DNA from 2 places in the Mycobacterium virginiense genome. Region 1 is predicted to be linked to the other one. Evidence: riboswitches for the same ligand, from Rfam matches in the RefSeq annotation. Region 1 holds a riboswitch; the other holds the start of a gene.

Region 1 (8,240 bases):
CTGCGTTGGCGGCGGTGGATCTGGCCCGCCGCGGGGCGCAGGCAACCGCGCCCCCGCGACTGTTGCGGCAGTTCGCCCAGGCCGTGCGCAGTGAGCTGTCCGACCCGATCACGCCGGTGCTGGCGCTGGGGGCCGCGGCCAGCGCGGTACTGGGTTCACCCGTCGACGCGATCCTGGTCGGTTCGGTGTTGGGCGGCAACGCGATGCTGGCCGCCGCACAGCGACTCATCGCCGAGCGCCGGCTCAGCGTGCTGCTGAACGAACAGATTCCACCGGCACGCAAGGTCCTGCCCGACGGCAGTCACTGCGAGATCCCGGCCGAGGAGCTGCTTCCCGGCGATGTGATCGAGGTGCATGCCCACGAGGTGGTGCCCGCTGACGGTCGGCTGATCGAAGCGATCGATCTGGAGGTCGACGAGTCGTCGCTGACGGGTGAGTCGCTGACGGTGGTCAAGCAGGTTGAGGCCACTCCGGGTGCCGATCTGGCCGACCGCGAATGCATGGTCTACGCCGGGACCACCGTGGTGACCGGGACAGCGGTGGCGCTGGTGACCGCCACCGGCGGCGACACCCACGGGCGTCGGGCAGCCGAACTGGTCGCCGGCGATCAGTCCGCGATCGGGTTGCAGCATCAGTTGAGCCTGCTCACCAGTAAGGCCTGGCGGATCAGCTTGGCCGGTGGCGCGCTGGTGACCGGCCTGGGCATGGCCCGCCGGACCGGGTTGCGTCAGGCGGTGGCCAGTGGGATCGCGGTCAGCGTCGCGGCTATCCCCGAGGGGTTGCCGCTGGTGGCCACCCTGTCCCAGCAGTCTTCGGCCCGGCGATTGACCAAGGCCGGGGTGCTGGTGCGGGTGCCACGTTCAGTGGAAGCCCTCGGCCGCGTCGACGTGGTCTGCTTCGACAAGACCGGCACCCTGAGCAAGAACCGGCTGCGGGTGTCGCAAGTGCACCCGGCAGCCGGTTTCACCGACCACGACGTGCTGCGCTTCGCGGCAAGCGCGGCGCCGGTGTCCAACGGCACCCGCCAGGTGCACGCCACCGATACCGCCATCGTGGAGGGCGCTGACGCGGCTGGCGCGTCGGCGCCGGCCGGGCTTGCCGCACACCTGCCGTTCCGCTCCGGGCGCCCGTTCTCGGCGTCGATACGGGGAACCGAGCTGACCCTCAAGGGTGCGCCGGAAATGGTGCTGGCATGCACCGGGGCCGGCCCGGCCGTCAGGCAGTCGGTGGCCACCTTGGCAGGAAACGGCCTACGAGTGATCGCGGTGGCCCGCCGGGAACTGACTTCCGCGCAACTCACCGCGCTGGGCGAGGACCCCGAACCCGAGGAGATCGCCGAGTTCTGCCGCGAGGGACTGACATTCGTCGGCCTGCTCGGGTTGTCCGATACCCCGCGTGACGAGGCCGCCGAACTGCTCGCCGACCTCAAGCGTCGCCAAATCCCGGTGCGGCTCATCACCGGCGACCACCCGTTGACCGCCACTGCGATCGCCCGGGAGCTGGGCCTGGAGGTCGACAGCGACCAGGTGATCAGCGGTGCGCAGTGGGATGCGTTGTCCCGCAAGGGCCAAGAACAAGCGGTAGCCGATCGGGTGGTGTTCGCCCGGATGTCTCCGGAGAACAAGGTGCAGATCGTCCAGACCCTGGAGCGCACCGGCAAGGTTTCGGCGATGGTCGGCGACGGCGCCAACGACGCTGCGGCGATCCGGGCCGCCACGGTCGGAATCGCGGTGGTGGCGCACGGCAGCGAATCGGCCAGCACCGCCGCCGACGTGGTGCTGCTCGACGAGCGGGTCGACACCCTTCTCGACGCGCTGGACGAAGGCCGCGAGCTGTGGCAGCGGGTGCAGGCCGCGGTGGCGGTGCTGCTGGGCGGCAACGCCGGCGAGGTGGCATTCGCGATCATCGGGAGCGCACTGACGGGGCGCTCGCCGCTGAACGCGCGCCAGCTGCTGCTGGTCAACATGCTGACCGACGCGTTGCCGGCCACCGCGCTGGCGGTCAGTTCGCTCAACGAACAGGCCGCCGCTGGTGGACACGGTCCTGACGAGCGCGCGCTGTGGCGCACGGTGGCCGTGCGCGGCGTGACGACGGCGTCGGCCGCGGTGGGCGCCTGGGGGCTGGCTTCGGTCACCGGACGCCAGCAGCGGGCCTCGACAGTGGCCTTGGTGTCGCTGGTCGCAACCCAGCTGGGGCAGACACTGCTGGATTCGCGTGATCCGTTGGTGGTGGCGACCGCTGTCGGCTCGCTGGGCGTGATGGGGACGTTGATCACCATCCCCGGTATCAGCCAGCTTCTGGGCTGCACACCGATCGGGCCGCTGGGCTGGGCCCAGGCCCTGGGTACGGCGACGGTGGCCACCGTCGGCGCAGCCGTGGTACCGCGACTGCTGTCGGGGTCGCAGGACGACACGGTCAAGCCGAAGGAATTCATCGTTCCCGGGCCGCGCCAACCGGGCCGCCCGCAGGCTTCGTCCAACGGTCACCCGGCGCCGCGGTTGCGCCTTGTGCACAATGGGGACACTGACTCTCGCCGCGGAACAGTCGCGGCTCGATCATCCGGCGACCCGTCGCCACCAGGAGGCTCATGATGGCGGACAAGCCGCGGCGCAGCGCATCTCAGCGAGAGGCGGTTGCCCACATTCGCGAGGCAGAGGGATTCGCCGTTGAATTGCCGCTGTTCGGCAAGGTGACGGTGCCGCGCCCTGAGCAATTGGCCTATTACGGCGGGTTGGCGCTGCTGGCGGCTTTCGAGATCATCGACTGGCCGGTGGCCGTGGCGGTGGCTGCCGGCCACATTCTGGCCAGCAACCACCGCAGCGAGGTACTCGAACAGCTCGGCGAGGCCTTGGAGGATGTCTAAGTAGACGTCTTCGATTGACCTCAGTTGTTGACGGTCAGCACTCCGACGCGCCACAGGAGTGCGTACATCTGGTGCAGCGGGCCACTGAGCAGCCGCGTGGTCATGTCGACCAGCGGGTCCGAGGCAGGTGCGGCAGGACGGTTGTCCAGCTTCTTCGGCGTGCTGATGGCACGCGGGGCCGGAGCCGTGATGTCGGTGTAGGCGATTGCAACCATGATGGCCTCCTAGTCGCGTAACGGTGCTACGCGCTCAGCTGGAGGCCGGGGCCTGGCTCAGCTGGAGGCGGTATGCGACCGTTCGGATGGGGACGGAACAGATGTCGAATATCGGCTTGAATATCGGGATGGACTATCACCGGAACTCATTCGTCCCTCACCTCCTCTCGGTCGCGGGCGCGCAGTGGCGCGCCGGTTTCACCGCATGCTTAGGAGGGCAGCTCCGACGACTGTCGGAAGACCGCACCCCACTCGTCAGAGCTTCGACACTGCACGGCGTGTCCCATTCCGGGAAGCCACTTGGGCTCAACCCTTAAGCCGGGAGGAGCTGTCCTGACCCGGGGCGTCTTTCGACGTTCGGGGTCAGTGGCCTATGTCCGTGCAGACGCCTCACCTAACGAGGTGCTTGCACGCTCCATAGTGCACCACCGACGGGGTGCGGTCAACTCCGCCCGATTCGGGTGTGTCGAGGGTCTCTGACGTGCAGCGATGCCGCCAGATCCCCTGCGCACGAGGTGTCACACCAGTCACTTTGGTACCAGATCGAGACCGCGACGGCCCGGTTCTGCGACCGATGCGCAGAACCGGGCCGTGGACTTCGCGCCGTTTCGAATCAGCCGGCCAGCGACGCGAACAACGGTCCCGTCAATTGCAGTCCGGCGCCGGCACCGGCGGTGACGAAGAAGCCGAACAGCGCCAGGGCGGCGCCGGCCAGCGACACGTCCTTGTTGAAGTGGATCTGTTCGCCGGCCTTAACCTGCGGGTCCCGCTCGTTCCAGAACGGATGCATGAGGAACGCCGTCGGCAGCAGGAAGACTGCCAACATCAGCGCGCCGAGATCCGCCCAAGCGCCCACGATCACCAGGGCCGCGCCGGTAAGCATCCAGACGCCCGAGCCCAGCACCGCCAGCTTGCCCGGCTTGATGCCCTTGCTCTCGGTAAAGGCCGCCATCGCGGCGGTCTGGGTGAAGTGTCCCAGCGCTCCTCCGACGAACACGGCACCGAACAGGATTCGGCCGATCAGTATCACGATGTCCATGACGGACCCCTCTCCCAGCTTTGTAGTTGCGTAGTCAACTACATCGGAGCCTAAAGGCGTTTTCGTTGCATTGTCAACTACATCTATCGGGCAGTGCATGATCGCGACGGCGCAACTGTTCCAGCTATCAACACTCAGGTTGCCGATCGGCACCGATTCTCGCGACGGCAGGCAATGCCGACTGCGGCTGGTGGTTGCGATCGAAACTAGCTGCGTGGACTCGGCAGCACGGCGGTCGGCGGGTGTCAGTCCTTCAGATTCAGCGGCTCGACGGCGTAGCGCCCCGGCGTCCGCCACGACGCGAGCGCCCCGAGCAGCATCATGACCGCGGCAGCGGCAAAGACCACCGCGAGACCGGTATGGAAGGGACCGGAGATGAGCTGCGGGAAGAAGCTGTGTCCGGTCAATGTCTCGGCGTCAACACCGGGCGCGGCCAACGCACCCGACGGTGCCAGCAGCTCGGCAATCGGGTTGTAGCCCAGGAATGCCGCGAACAGGCTGCCCACCGGCGGGGTGTTGGCCACCTGATCGGCGACACCAGCAGAGACGCCCTGCTGCTGCAATCCGGCACCTAGGGCCGCCGGCAAGGTGTTGGCCAGCCCGATCACCATCAGCGAGAAGAAGATGCCGATCGACAATGACGTGCCCGCATTGAAGAACGTGGCCCGCACGCCCGATGCCGCACCACGCTGGTCGGCCGGGACACTGGACATGACCACGGCACTGTTGGGCGCGGTGAAGATCCCGCCACCCAGGCCGTTGAGGAACACCAGCGCTGCGAACACCCGGTAGTCGAAGTCCACCGGAAGCAGCACCAGCCCCACGAACGTCGCCGCCATCAGCACCATGCCGCCGACCGTGAACGGACGGGCACCGCGGCGGTCCGACAACGAACCGGCCACCGGACCGGCCAACAGGAACCCGGCCGTCATGGGCAGCAGATAGATACCCGCCCACAACGGCGTCGATTCGTAGCTGTAGCCGTGCAGCGGCAGCCAAATGCCCTGTAACCAGATGATCAGCATGAACTGCATGCCGCCACGCCCGATCGCCGACAGCAGGCCTGCCGCGTTGGCCATCCCGAACGCGGGAATCGTGAAGAGCCGCACGTCCAGCAGCGGCGCGGCAACCCGTAGCTCGACGAAACAGAACAGCACCAGCAGCGCCACTCCGAGCCCCAGCGCACCCAGCACGGCCGGGCTGGCCCAGCTGGTCGGCGAAGACCCGTGCGGCTGAATGCTGTAAGTGATGGCGGTCAGCACCACGGTCAGGCCCAGCCCGAGCGTCGCCGTGCCCGCCCAGTCCAGCTTCGCCGGCGCCCGTTCGCCGAGTTCGTGCAGTGAGCGCACCGACCAGATCGTGCCCAGCACGCCGATCGGCACCCCGACCCAGAACACCGCCCGCCAGTCCCATTCGGACAGCACGCCGCCGATCAGTAGGCCCACAAAGGACCCGGCGACCGCGGCCACCTGGTTGACGCCCAGCGCCATGCCGCGCTGATTGGCCGGGAACGCATCAGTGAGGATCGCCGACGATGACGCCATCAGCATCGCCCCGCCGACGCCCTGCACCACCCGCCACGCGATCAACCACTGGGCACCGCGCCCCATGTCGAATGGATCGATCGACAGCGCGATCGCCGCGACGGTGAACACCACGAAACCCAGGTTGTAGATGCGCACCCTGCCGAACATGTCGCCGAGCCGGCCGAAGAACACCACCAGCACTGCCGACACCAGCAGATAGCCCATCAACATCCACAGCAGGTAGCTGACGTTCGCGGGCTCCAACGGGTTCAGGCCGATACCCCGGAAGATCGCGGGCATCGAGATCAGCACGATCGAGCCGTTGATGGTCGCCAGCAGGACACCCAGCGTGGTGTTGGACAGCGCGACCCACTTGTAGCGCGGGTGGTCACGGTCGTAGCGCAGCCGGCGGCGAGCGGTGGCGACTGCGCCCGGATCTTGGAGACCGGTGTTCACCTGCTCTATCTGCGCCGTCATGTCTCTCCCAGCTACCTCTACCCCGACCACATATGTTAGCTAAGCAAATGATCAGTTACCTAATTGTCTTCCGGCGGCCGCAGCGCCTTACGCCGACTGCTGCGCTGCGATAGCGTGGCAGTGCACGAATCGCCAGTGCAGAAATCGCAAAACCGCGGGAGCGCAACCAGTGCGCTGAGAGGACGGCCGGGGCCGTCGACCGTACGAACCTGACCGGGTCATGCCGGCAAGGGAGAGGAAGAACCATGACTGACGTTGCAGTGGAGCCGCAGGTCACCACCGGGCCCATCCCCTACAGCGAGAAGGCCTACCGCGAGATCGAAGCTCCCGGCGGCGTCACTATGAAAGTGCCGTTCCGGCGCATCAACCTGACCACCGGTGAGCACTTCGACGTCTACGACACCTCCGGTCCCTACACCGACACCAATGCCGAGATCGATCTGCACCGCGGTCTGCCGCCGCGGCCGGGTGTGGTGACCGACCGCGGTACTCAGCTGCAGCGCGCCCAGGCCGGTGAGATCACCGCCGAGATGGCCTTCATCGCCGCCCGCGAGGGAGTTCCCGCAGAGCTGGTCCGCGACGAAGTCGCCCGCGGACGGGCGGTGATCCCGGCCAACCACAACCACCCCGAGCTCGAGCCGATGATCATCGGCAAGGCGTTCAAGGTCAAGATCAACGCCAATATCGGCAACTCCGCGGTGACCAGTTCGATCGCCGAAGAGGTGGACAAGCTGGTGTGGGCGACCCGCTGGGGCGCCGACAACGTCATGGACCTGTCCACCGGCAAGGACATTCACGAGACGCGGGAGTGGATTCTGCGCAACTCGCCGGTGCCGATCGGGACCGTCCCGATCTATCAGGCGCTGGAGAAGGTCAACGGCGACCCGACCAAACTGACCTGGGAGCTGTACCGCGACACCGTGATCGAGCAGTGCGAGCAGGGCGTGGATTACATGACCGTGCACGCCGGGGTGCTGTTGCGGTATGTGCCGTTGACCGCCAAGCGGGTCACCGGCATCGTGTCGCGCGGCGGCTCGATCATGGCGGCATGGTGCCTGTCACGGCATCAGGAGTCATTCCTGTACACCAACTTTGAAGAGCTGGCCGACATCCTGGCCAGCTACGACGTCACGTTCTCCCTCGGCGACGGGCTGCGGCCCGGTTCCATCGCCGACGCCAACGACGAAGCCCAGTTCGCCGAGTTGCGCACCCTGGGCGAGCTGACCAAGATCGCCAAATCCCGTGGCGCGCAGGTGATGATCGAGGGCCCGGGCCACGTCCCGATGCACAAGATCGTCGAGAACGTGCGGCTGGAAGAGGAATGGTGCGACGAGGCACCCTTCTACACGCTGGGACCGCTGGCCACCGACATCGCACCGGCCTACGACCACATCACCTCGGCGATCGGCGCGGCGATCATCGCCCAGGCCGGCACTGCGATGCTGTGCTACGTGACCCCCAAGGAGCACCTGGGCCTGCCCGACCGCAAGGACGTCAAGGACGGGGTGATCGCCTACAAGATCGCCGCACACGCCGCAGACCTGGCCAAGGGGCATCCCGGCGCCCAGGATCGCGACAACGCACTGTCCAAGGCACGCTTCGAGTTCCGCTGGTATGACCAGTTCGCGTTGTCCCTGGACCCGGACACCGCACGCGAGTACCACGACGAGACCCTGCCCGCCGAGCCGGCCAAGTCCGCGCACTTCTGCTCGATGTGTGGCCCGAAGTTCTGCTCGATGCGGATCAGCCACGACGTGCGTGACTACGCCAACGAGAACGGCCTACATACCCAGGACGACATCGACGCCGCCATCCAGAAGGGTATGGACGAGAAGTCAGCCGAGTTCGCCGACCACGGCAACCGGGTGTACCTGCCCATCTCCTCCTAGTGGTGATCGCAAGCGCGGCGGAGCCGGGCGAAGCGGGTCGCCACTCATCCAGCACAGTGGGTTTCCTGCCACTGGCCCCGCCGGGGGCGACGCCGCTGCGGGTACTCACCGTTGCCGGGTCGGACTCCGGCGGCGGCGCGGGCATTCAGGCCGACATGCGCACGTGTGCGCTGCTCGGGGTGCACGCCTGCGTCGCGGTTACCGCTGTGACGGTGCAGAACACCGTGGGAG
Region 2 (8,240 bases), 540 kb from region 1:
CGTGGCCGCCGGCGTCGAGCCAACGCTGAGTAGGTGCCGGGTGGTCCGTGAAACCCATGGCGCCAAACCCGGCGGCTTCTGCGGCCTGCGCGACGGTGGTCACCGCTTGCGCCGAGACCAGCTCTGGATCGCATGGATGGGTGATGATCGGGTAGGTGAACGCGAACCGCATACGGTTCTCCTTCGCGTGGAGTTGCTAAGTGGTTGTCGGCCGTGACGGACCGAGGATGTAATCGCCACTGTCGGGATGGTGATACCAGCCGCCCGCAGCGTGCGTTCCGCCGTCGACGTGCAACGTCTGCCCTGTCACGTAGGAACCCAGGTCGCTGGCCAGAAAGACTGCAGCACCTGCCATTTCGTCGACATGCCCGGTCCGTCCCATCGGGATCATCTGGTTGGCGTTGGCCAGCATCTCGGCCGAGCCGACTCGTTCGATACCTTCGGTGAGCGTGAGGTCCGGGGCCAGGCAGTTGACCCGGATGCGGTGCAGCGCCAACTCCAGAGCCGCCGTTTTGGTCAGGTTGATGACGCCTGCTTTCGCCGCCGCGTAGGCCGCGTAGCCAGGTGCGGCACGGGAGCCCTCGATGCTGGCGACATTGATGATGCTGCCGGCCGCGCTGTGACGGACCAGTGCCTGCGCGACGCGCTGCGTGCAGAGCAGGACGTGGGTGAGGTTGGAACGGATCAGGGTGTCCCACCCCTTGGGTGCGGTGTCCAGCAACGGGGAAGCGAACACTCCCCCGGCATTGTTGACCAACACCGTCGGCAGGCCCACCGTGGCAAGGGTTTCCGCCAGTGCGGCATCGACCTGATCGGGGTCGCGGACATCAATTATGCATGCGTGACCACCGACCAGCTTCGCGGTCGCTCGGGCCGCTTCGGTGTCGCGTTCCCAGATCACCACCCTGGCGCCGAATTCCGCGAAGCCCTCGGCGATGCCTCGGCCGATCCCCGAACCACCTCCGGTGATGACAGCTACCCGTCCATCGAGGCTCGCCGCCACCCTGCGCAAGACCACTACTGTCCCTCGGGTTTCTGTGGCACTGGCAGCTCGGCTATCGGCCGGACGAGGACTTCTTGCGCGGTGCTGGCCACATGCCTCCCTGCGGCATCCACCATGGTGCCGTGCACCAGGGCACGATGTCCGGCCGTGGCGACGGTCTGCTGGGTGTAGAGATGCCATCGCTCGAAGTGGACTGGGCGGTGTAGCCACACGCTGTGGTCCAGGGTCAGGCCGGTGTGCGTGGCATGATCGACCGGCTGCGGGTGGGCACGAAACGCGGTGTCCACCAGGAGGTAGTCGCTGGCGTAGGCAAGGAGCACCGCGTGCAGTTGCGGGTCGCCGTCGATTCCGCGCGGCAACCGCATCCAGTGGGCACGCGGACCCGGCGCTTGCGCACCGCCGAGGAATACCGGGGCTTCGGCGGTGCGGACTTCCAGCGGTGGGGGCCGTTCTATCCAGGTGTTCCCTTGCCCTGCCAGATAGGGCGGGGCGTGTTGCACCCAGTGCTGTAGCAGCGGAAGAGCCGCCGGTTCGGGTCCAGGCAGCGGCACGGGGGCGGCATCTATGCCGTCCGGGCTGGTGTCGAAGGACACCGTCGCCACCACGAGGGTGCGGCCGCCCTGCTGGATGGTGACCTGCCGCGCCGACATGGTGCGACCGTCGCGGGTGCGGTCGACCGCGATCTCCAGCGGTACACCTGAGTCGCCGGGCCGCAGAAACGATGCGTGGATGGAGTGGGCGGAGAGCTCGGGGACCGTGGCCGCGGCTGCTGTCATCGCCTGGGCAATCAGCTGGCCGCCGAAGATCCGGCCGAACCGGCCGGCCTCGTTTCCCGCCCGGTATCGGTCATCGCCGAGTGGGCGCAGCGTCAACACCTGCTGCAGCCGGTCCAGCGCGTCGAGCGTGGCGCGTTCCAGTTGGCTTCCGGACCCGAGCAAGGGGCCGCCGTAGTCGGGGTGAGCGGAGACTTCGGACGCCGACGTCTGCACAAGTTCCTCCTCACCCGCCGTGGCCCGTCCGCGGCGGACTGCCGACACGGGTAGCCGGTGATGTGACTGCTAGCCCATTTAAGTAAATCTGAGCGACATCGGTCAAGGGTCGAACCCGAACCGTGCTCAGGCGACCACGCGCACTCAGATCGACCGAGGGCACTTTCGAAGGTAGCAGGAGCTCTATCCGGATCGGTCTACCGAATCGCCTTGCTACGAGGCATTCCGGAGTTCGGGTCGAGTACTTGGCGTCGGGATGCATTGGTAATTCTGGCCGTTCACCCTGTCACCGCTTTGACATTCTCAGCAAGAGCACATCGACCGCTGCTGGGCAAACTTTTCGCACCAACGAAACATGTGGAACGCCAGTATCATTCGCGATGCTCGTTACATTTTGGGCAACTCATCTGGCAGCGCAGAGGTTCTCATTCGAGTTGACTATCCCCCACGGTGATGCCACCATGGCCGCGAACGCACCTCGCTAGGTGAGGCGTCTGTACGGATACAGGCCACTGACCTCAAACGTCGAGAGACGCCCAGGGTCAGGACAGCTCTTCCCGGCTTAAGGGTTGAGCCCAAGTGGCTTTCGGCATACGACTGGATACGCCGTGCAGTGCCAAAACTCTGTCGAGAGGGGTGCCGTCCGGCCGACTCTGCGCTGGTTCGGTAGTCCCGCTGTGCCCACTGCAACGGCATCCCCGTGTGCCCTGGCCGTGAGGAGGTGAGAGCGACATTGAGTACGAGCGATAGTCCCTATCCGAGATCGACGACCATTTCGTTCGAACCCTGCCCCGGCGCCGCCTTCACCCCCTGAATCGGTTCGCCCGCACCGCATCAGCGCTGTCCGAAACGTGGACCTGCGCCGCTTCGGCACGCGACCGTTCTTGTAGGACGGCGTAATTCGTCATGCCCTCTCAAAGGAGAGTCCCCTATGTCTTTCGTGTACGCACTGCCCGAAGATCTCATCGCGACAGCGGCCGATCTGCGCGGTGTCGGCGATACCGTCGCCGCGCAGAGTGCCGCTGCCGCAGCGCCGACCACAGGCGTGATTCCCGCCGCCGCCGACGAGGTCTCCGCCCTGACCGCGGCGCAGTTCGCGCGGCACGCACAGATGTACCAAGCGATCAGTAAGCGCGCCGCGGTGGTGCACGAGATGTTCGTCAAAACCCTGCAGCACAGCGCACAGTCATACGCAGCGACCGATACCGCAAACGTTATCTCGGTCTACTGAAAGGGTTTTGGATAATGGACTACGGATCGATGCCACCAGAGATCAATTCGGCGCGCATGTACGCCGGAGCAGGATCAGGGCCGATGCTGGCCGCTGCGGCGTCCTGGAATTTACTGGCCGCGGAATTGCGTTCGGCGGCAACATCGTTCGAGTGGCTGGTCGCGAGCCTGGCCAGTCAGGGCTGGTGGGGGCCATCCGCATCGGCGATGGCGGCGGCTTCCGAGCCCTACTTTGTATGGCTGAGTGTGACCGCCGAGCAGGCTGAGCAGACCGCGGCACAGGCCTACGCCGCGGCCGAAGCGTATGCCGCGGCCCACGCTATGACGGTGCCGCCGGCGGCGATCGAGACCAACCGCGTGCTGCTGGCATCATTGGTCAAGACCAACGCACTGGGACAGAACACACCGGCGATCGCAGCGACCGAAGCGCGCTACGGACAGATGTGGGCCCAAGACGCGGTGGCGATGTATGGCTACGCCGCGGCTTCCGCCACCGCCACCCAACTGATCCCCTTTGCCGATGCGCCGGAGACCACCAATCAAGACGACGGCACGCAGGCCACCGGCGGTGTGGACCCCACCGACGCCCACGCCCAACTGCCCGATGCGTTACGGAGCCTGGCGTCGCCGGCGGAGGGCTCGCGTCCCACGGATCCGGACTGGCACTGGACGAAGTTCTTCGACGGCCTCTTCGACGGAACGTGGGGCCACGATGACGGGTCGGGTTTGAACATCAATGCCCAGCTGTGGAACACGATCGCCGCAACCGGCATTTTCGACCCCGGTGGCAACATCGAGGGGTTTTCCGGGCTGGCCACGCTCGGGTTTCTCGCGCGCGGGATGGATGGCGGCACAGCCGCCCTGGCCCGCGGCGGGCTCGGGCCCATGCCGGGCATGACCCTGGCATCGACGGCCACTAGTGGGTTGGAGACCGCGGGCCGCGCTGCCGGTGGCAGCGGCTCCCCGGTGGCCGCGGGAGTGGGCCGGGCCACCCTGGTCGGTTCGCTGTCGACGCCACCCAGCTGGGCGGCGGCAACCCCGGCGGGTGCTCCTGCCGCCGGGACGGGGAGCGGCTGGACCGTCGCCCCGGAGAGCCGGTCGATGACCGCCCTGCCTCCCCCGATTCCTCCGGGCGGCGCCGGGCGCAACGGCAGCTACGGTTTGGGCACGCCGCGCTATGGCGTCAAGCTGACCGTGATGCCGCGGCCCGTCGGGGTCGGTTAGCCGGCCCGGTTGTCGCGCCCAGCCAATCGGACCACGCTGAGGGACCACCACCAGGCCGCACGGCCGGCATCAACGACAAAGCATCTGGGCGCTCTCGGCGCGGGCGGCACCGTTAACAGCAGTCACATTGTTAACATCGGCCCGTGCCTGACTCTCCGCGGACTTCCCGCCCTGCCAACCACGTTTCCCGACGTGACGCGCTGCGGTACGCATCCGCTGCTGCCCTCACCGGGCTGGGCGCAGCGTCCGTCGCCACGCCGGCGGCTTCGGCTGCGGCGCCCACGTTGATCGACTACGCCATGCGCCAGATTCCGGCGCACGACATCCGGGCCGCGGGCCACGCCGGCGTCATCAACTACGTGTCGACGTCGCGGCCCGGCTCCAATTTCGGCGCCAAGCCGATCACCCGGCCCTATGCCGAGTCGCTGACTGCAGCGGGGCTGGTGATCGTCAGCAACTTCCAGTACGGCAAGCCCGGCGGGACGGCCCCGTCGGACTTCACCCGGGGATACCCCGGCGGAGTCGCTGACGCGCGCACCGCCTGGCAACTGCACAGCGCAGCCGGCGGCGGCCAAAGTGCGCCGATCTTCTTCAGCGTCGACGACGACATCGACCGCAACACCTGGAACGCCGTGGCACTGCAGTGGTTTCGCGGAATCAATTCGGTACTGGGAGTGCAGCGCACCGGCGTCTACGGGGGCGTGAACGTGTGCCAGTGGGCGGCTGCCGACGGGGTCATCGGGGTCTCCCGCACACCCGGTAAGCGGTGGGCCTGGCAGACCCGATCCTGGTCACGTGGTCAGGTCGACCCCGGGGCGGTGCTCTACCAACGGATTGTGAGTACCGCCTCGAACCCGGGCCCGATCGTCGGCGGGATCGAAGTCGACGTCAACGACGTCCTGGCCCAGGACTGCGGCCAGTGGAATCTACATCCGTGAGGTCGTGCGACCGATCAGGATTTGCTGGACAAGAAGAGTGCCAGGGTAAGCATCACGACACACGCGAGGCACGTGTAGACGCCCAGAGATGCTGACGCCATAAGTGGGCTCCTGTCTGCAAAGACTTGGTTGGTCTTGATTCGTTGAGGCCGATCTACGCCCAGCTGCGTAGCTGGACGGCCGTGCCGCGATCGCCACTAAGCTAGCCGCCCACCTGCGCCGTCGTCAACAAGACCGGCGCTGCGCCGCCCGATCAGGACCGACTGAGCTCAGCCGCCTTGACCGTCTCCCATTCCTCGTCGGCGATCAGGTTTCGCCAGTCGACCGGCAGGGAGTCCAGCGCGTCCTCGATGCAGAACCACACCGATTCCAGCGGCGAGGCGCCCGGGGCAGCGGCGGTGATCCGGCTCTCCACGTCGTAGTTCGGGGCGTGCGGTGCATCGCTGAACGGTGCGAGCGCATTGATCGCGTCCATGACGTAACGCCGCAACTCGGCGTAGGGCCGGCCACGCAGCTCCTCGGGCAGGATGGGCCTGCCGAAGATGTAGTCCTGGGCGGCATGGCCGTAGGGCACTTCGAGCTTGTGCGGCAACGGCTCCTCGGGCAACCCGCCCGCGAAGTACACCGGCACGATCGGCATGGACATCTCGATCGCCATGTCCAGCAGTGTCGACGTCAGTCGCTCGACCCGCTGGCCCGAACTCACGCTGCGAGTCCCGTCGGCGTGCACCATGACCGACACTCCGAAGGCTGCACTCTCCCGCTTGAGCGCGTCGACCAACCCGAAGAACTCTTGGGGCTGCTGCTGGTCGAAATAGCGGAGATGGCCCAGCTCCTTGCCCGCCGCCGCGTCAATCATTCGCAGCAGGTTGCCGACCCAGCCGGTCTCGTGCTTGGCGTGGCCGATGGTGACGACTTTCGTGCCGGTCAGCCACGATCCGATAGTGGTGCCCAACAGCGATTCGACCTGCACCTGGTGATTGGCCAGCAGCAACACCGGCCGACCGCGCACGGCCGCCATCGCGGCCGGATCGGTGACCACAACGTGGCGCACGTAGCGCGACAACACCGCCCCCAGGGCCAGCTCGCCGAACCAGCCGTCCGGCATCCCCGCGCTCTCGGTCCACCAAGCTCGGACCGGCTCCCAGTCCGTTACCGATGACGCGCTCGCGCGGCACGCTCCCGGCCCGAGCTTCTCGACGTCGACCGTGATGCGCTCCAGCGGCAGCGCGGGGCAGCTCACCTGACCGCCGATGATCTGAACCCGGTCGGGGTGGACCGCGTTGTGGACTGCATCCGCGACCGCTTCCTTGGTGACGATGTCGAACATCAGCGAATCGCCTTGACTGTCGGTGCCGTACACGGCCTGCAACGTGCCCTTGAACCAGTCGAGGGTCGCCATTCGGGCAGTGTTGAGCTCAAGGACGCCGCGCCCGAGACGCTCGCTCAGCGATAGGCCCGGGACCGCCTGCCGGTCACCCATGAAGGCGCGCCGTTCAGGGCCGCCGACTTCGGCCAGCGGCCCCTTGCTCAGCAGAAATTCGGCCATCCGGATACGCGCCCAAGGTTTTCCGGCGACGCTGAGCCACAGGTCAAAGGTCGGCATGCGGCCTTCGGCGTCGTCGAAGCCCACGAATCGCACTTCGACATCCACGGTTCCCGCCACAGGCGTGTCGGAGTAGAACCGGGCCGAGAGGATGCGGCGCGGGAACCCGACATCGGGATCGCCGGCGTCGGCATACGACGCGGGGTCGGCGGTGTCGGTGGTCCACACACTCATCGCGGTGTGCGGTACGACGTGCAACGCGCCGTCCAACAGTCCCGGCTGCAGTTCGCCGGCCGGCACGGCACAACGGTCGATCGCCAGGGTTCCGGTTGAGCCGTTGCGGCCGATCCGGGCACCATCGGTCAGGGTCGCGAATGCCGGACCGTGAAACACCGTTCCGTCATAGGGGTCGGCGTAGGGCACCGCCCCTTCCAGGGGGGCGGGCGGCTCCGGTTCACCGGTGTACTGCGCGGCGGTGACGACAACGGCGTGTGCGTGAATCTCCCAGCGGGACAACTCGGCTCGCGGCGCATCACGCCAGACCTCGAGGCGTCCCTGGAAGCGCCCGGTCTCCTGCGTCTGCTCCAGCACGACCCGCAGCTGCTTCGGCGAGTCGACCACGACCCACCGAACCATCTGGACGTCGGTGATCTCGACGACCTTGGCTCCGCCGGAGGCCCGGGCCGCCGCCTGCGCGAACAGGTCCATGACCGACATCATCGGCAGCGACGGGATGACGTAGGTCGGGCAGTGATCGACGATCCAGGAGTCGTTGATCGGATCGAGCGCGACGTCCATCGTGGTCGTCGCACCCACGGTGTTCTGCACTGCGGCAGCGGTATCCGCGGGTGCCGCCGACGCCGCGGGGGGTGCGACTGCGGCGGGCAGGGAAGTCGATGTGGATGTAGTGATGGCGCCGGCATCGGCCGGGGACTGCCGTTCCCCCGTGCCGGCGACGATGCGCATGCCCAGGTTGCTCGCGGTGTAGATGCGCTTGCCGTCCACCCACAGCGATGCCTCGGCCACCGCGAGGATGCCGGCGTCCTCGCGGACGATCCGGGTGATCTCTACCTGTGCGGCGATCTGCTTGTTGGTGGGGATGATCTGGCCGCGATACCGCCAGGTCATGGCGTCGTGCAGGGCAGCCGGCTCGAAGCGGGCCGCCGGGCCGGCTTCCTTACCGAGTCCGAGGTCGAGCATCCCGAATTGCAGGAGCTGCAAAAGCATTTCGATGCCCAGCGATCCCGGTTGGACGGGGTCGCCGAAGAAGTGCGCCTTGAAGTACCACTCGCCGGGGTTGACGTCTTTGA

The links. A riboswitch is a leader RNA that binds a small molecule or an ion and turns the genes downstream of it on or off. The one in region 1 is predicted to bind magnesium.
Region 2: linked by a shared signal. The riboswitch ahead of MJO54_RS23140 (PE family protein) and the one ahead of MJO54_RS02080 (Rv1535 family protein) in region 1 are both predicted to bind magnesium.

Annotation. Positions count from the first base shown of each region.
Region 1 is NZ_CP092430.2:428,994-437,233, reverse strand. Features, by position in the region: gene MJO54_RS02090 (cation-translocating P-type ATPase) at 1-2,591, shown strand, start outside; gene MJO54_RS02085 (hypothetical protein) at 2,588-2,863, shown strand; gene MJO54_RS02080 (Rv1535 family protein) at 2,884-3,078, opposite strand; M-box (ykoK) riboswitch at 3,319-3,487, opposite strand; gene MJO54_RS02075 (DoxX family protein) at 3,692-4,117, opposite strand; gene MJO54_RS02070 (MFS transporter) at 4,363-6,120, opposite strand; gene thiC (phosphomethylpyrimidine synthase ThiC) at 6,366-8,009, shown strand; gene thiD (bifunctional hydroxymethylpyrimidine kinase/phosphomethylpyrimidine kinase) at 8,066-8,240, shown strand, end outside.
Region 2 is NZ_CP092430.2:4,870,733-4,878,972, forward strand. Features, by position in the region: gene MJO54_RS23125 (LLM class F420-dependent oxidoreductase) at 1-172, opposite strand, end outside; gene MJO54_RS23130 (SDR family NAD(P)-dependent oxidoreductase) at 197-1,018, opposite strand; gene MJO54_RS23135 (acyl-CoA thioesterase) at 1,018-1,992, opposite strand; M-box (ykoK) riboswitch at 2,463-2,635, shown strand; gene MJO54_RS23140 (PE family protein) at 2,924-3,223, shown strand; gene MJO54_RS23145 (PPE family protein) at 3,238-4,446, shown strand; gene MJO54_RS23150 (DUF1906 domain-containing protein) at 4,590-5,384, shown strand; gene MJO54_RS23155 (beta-ketoacyl synthase N-terminal-like domain-containing protein) at 5,638-8,240, opposite strand, start outside.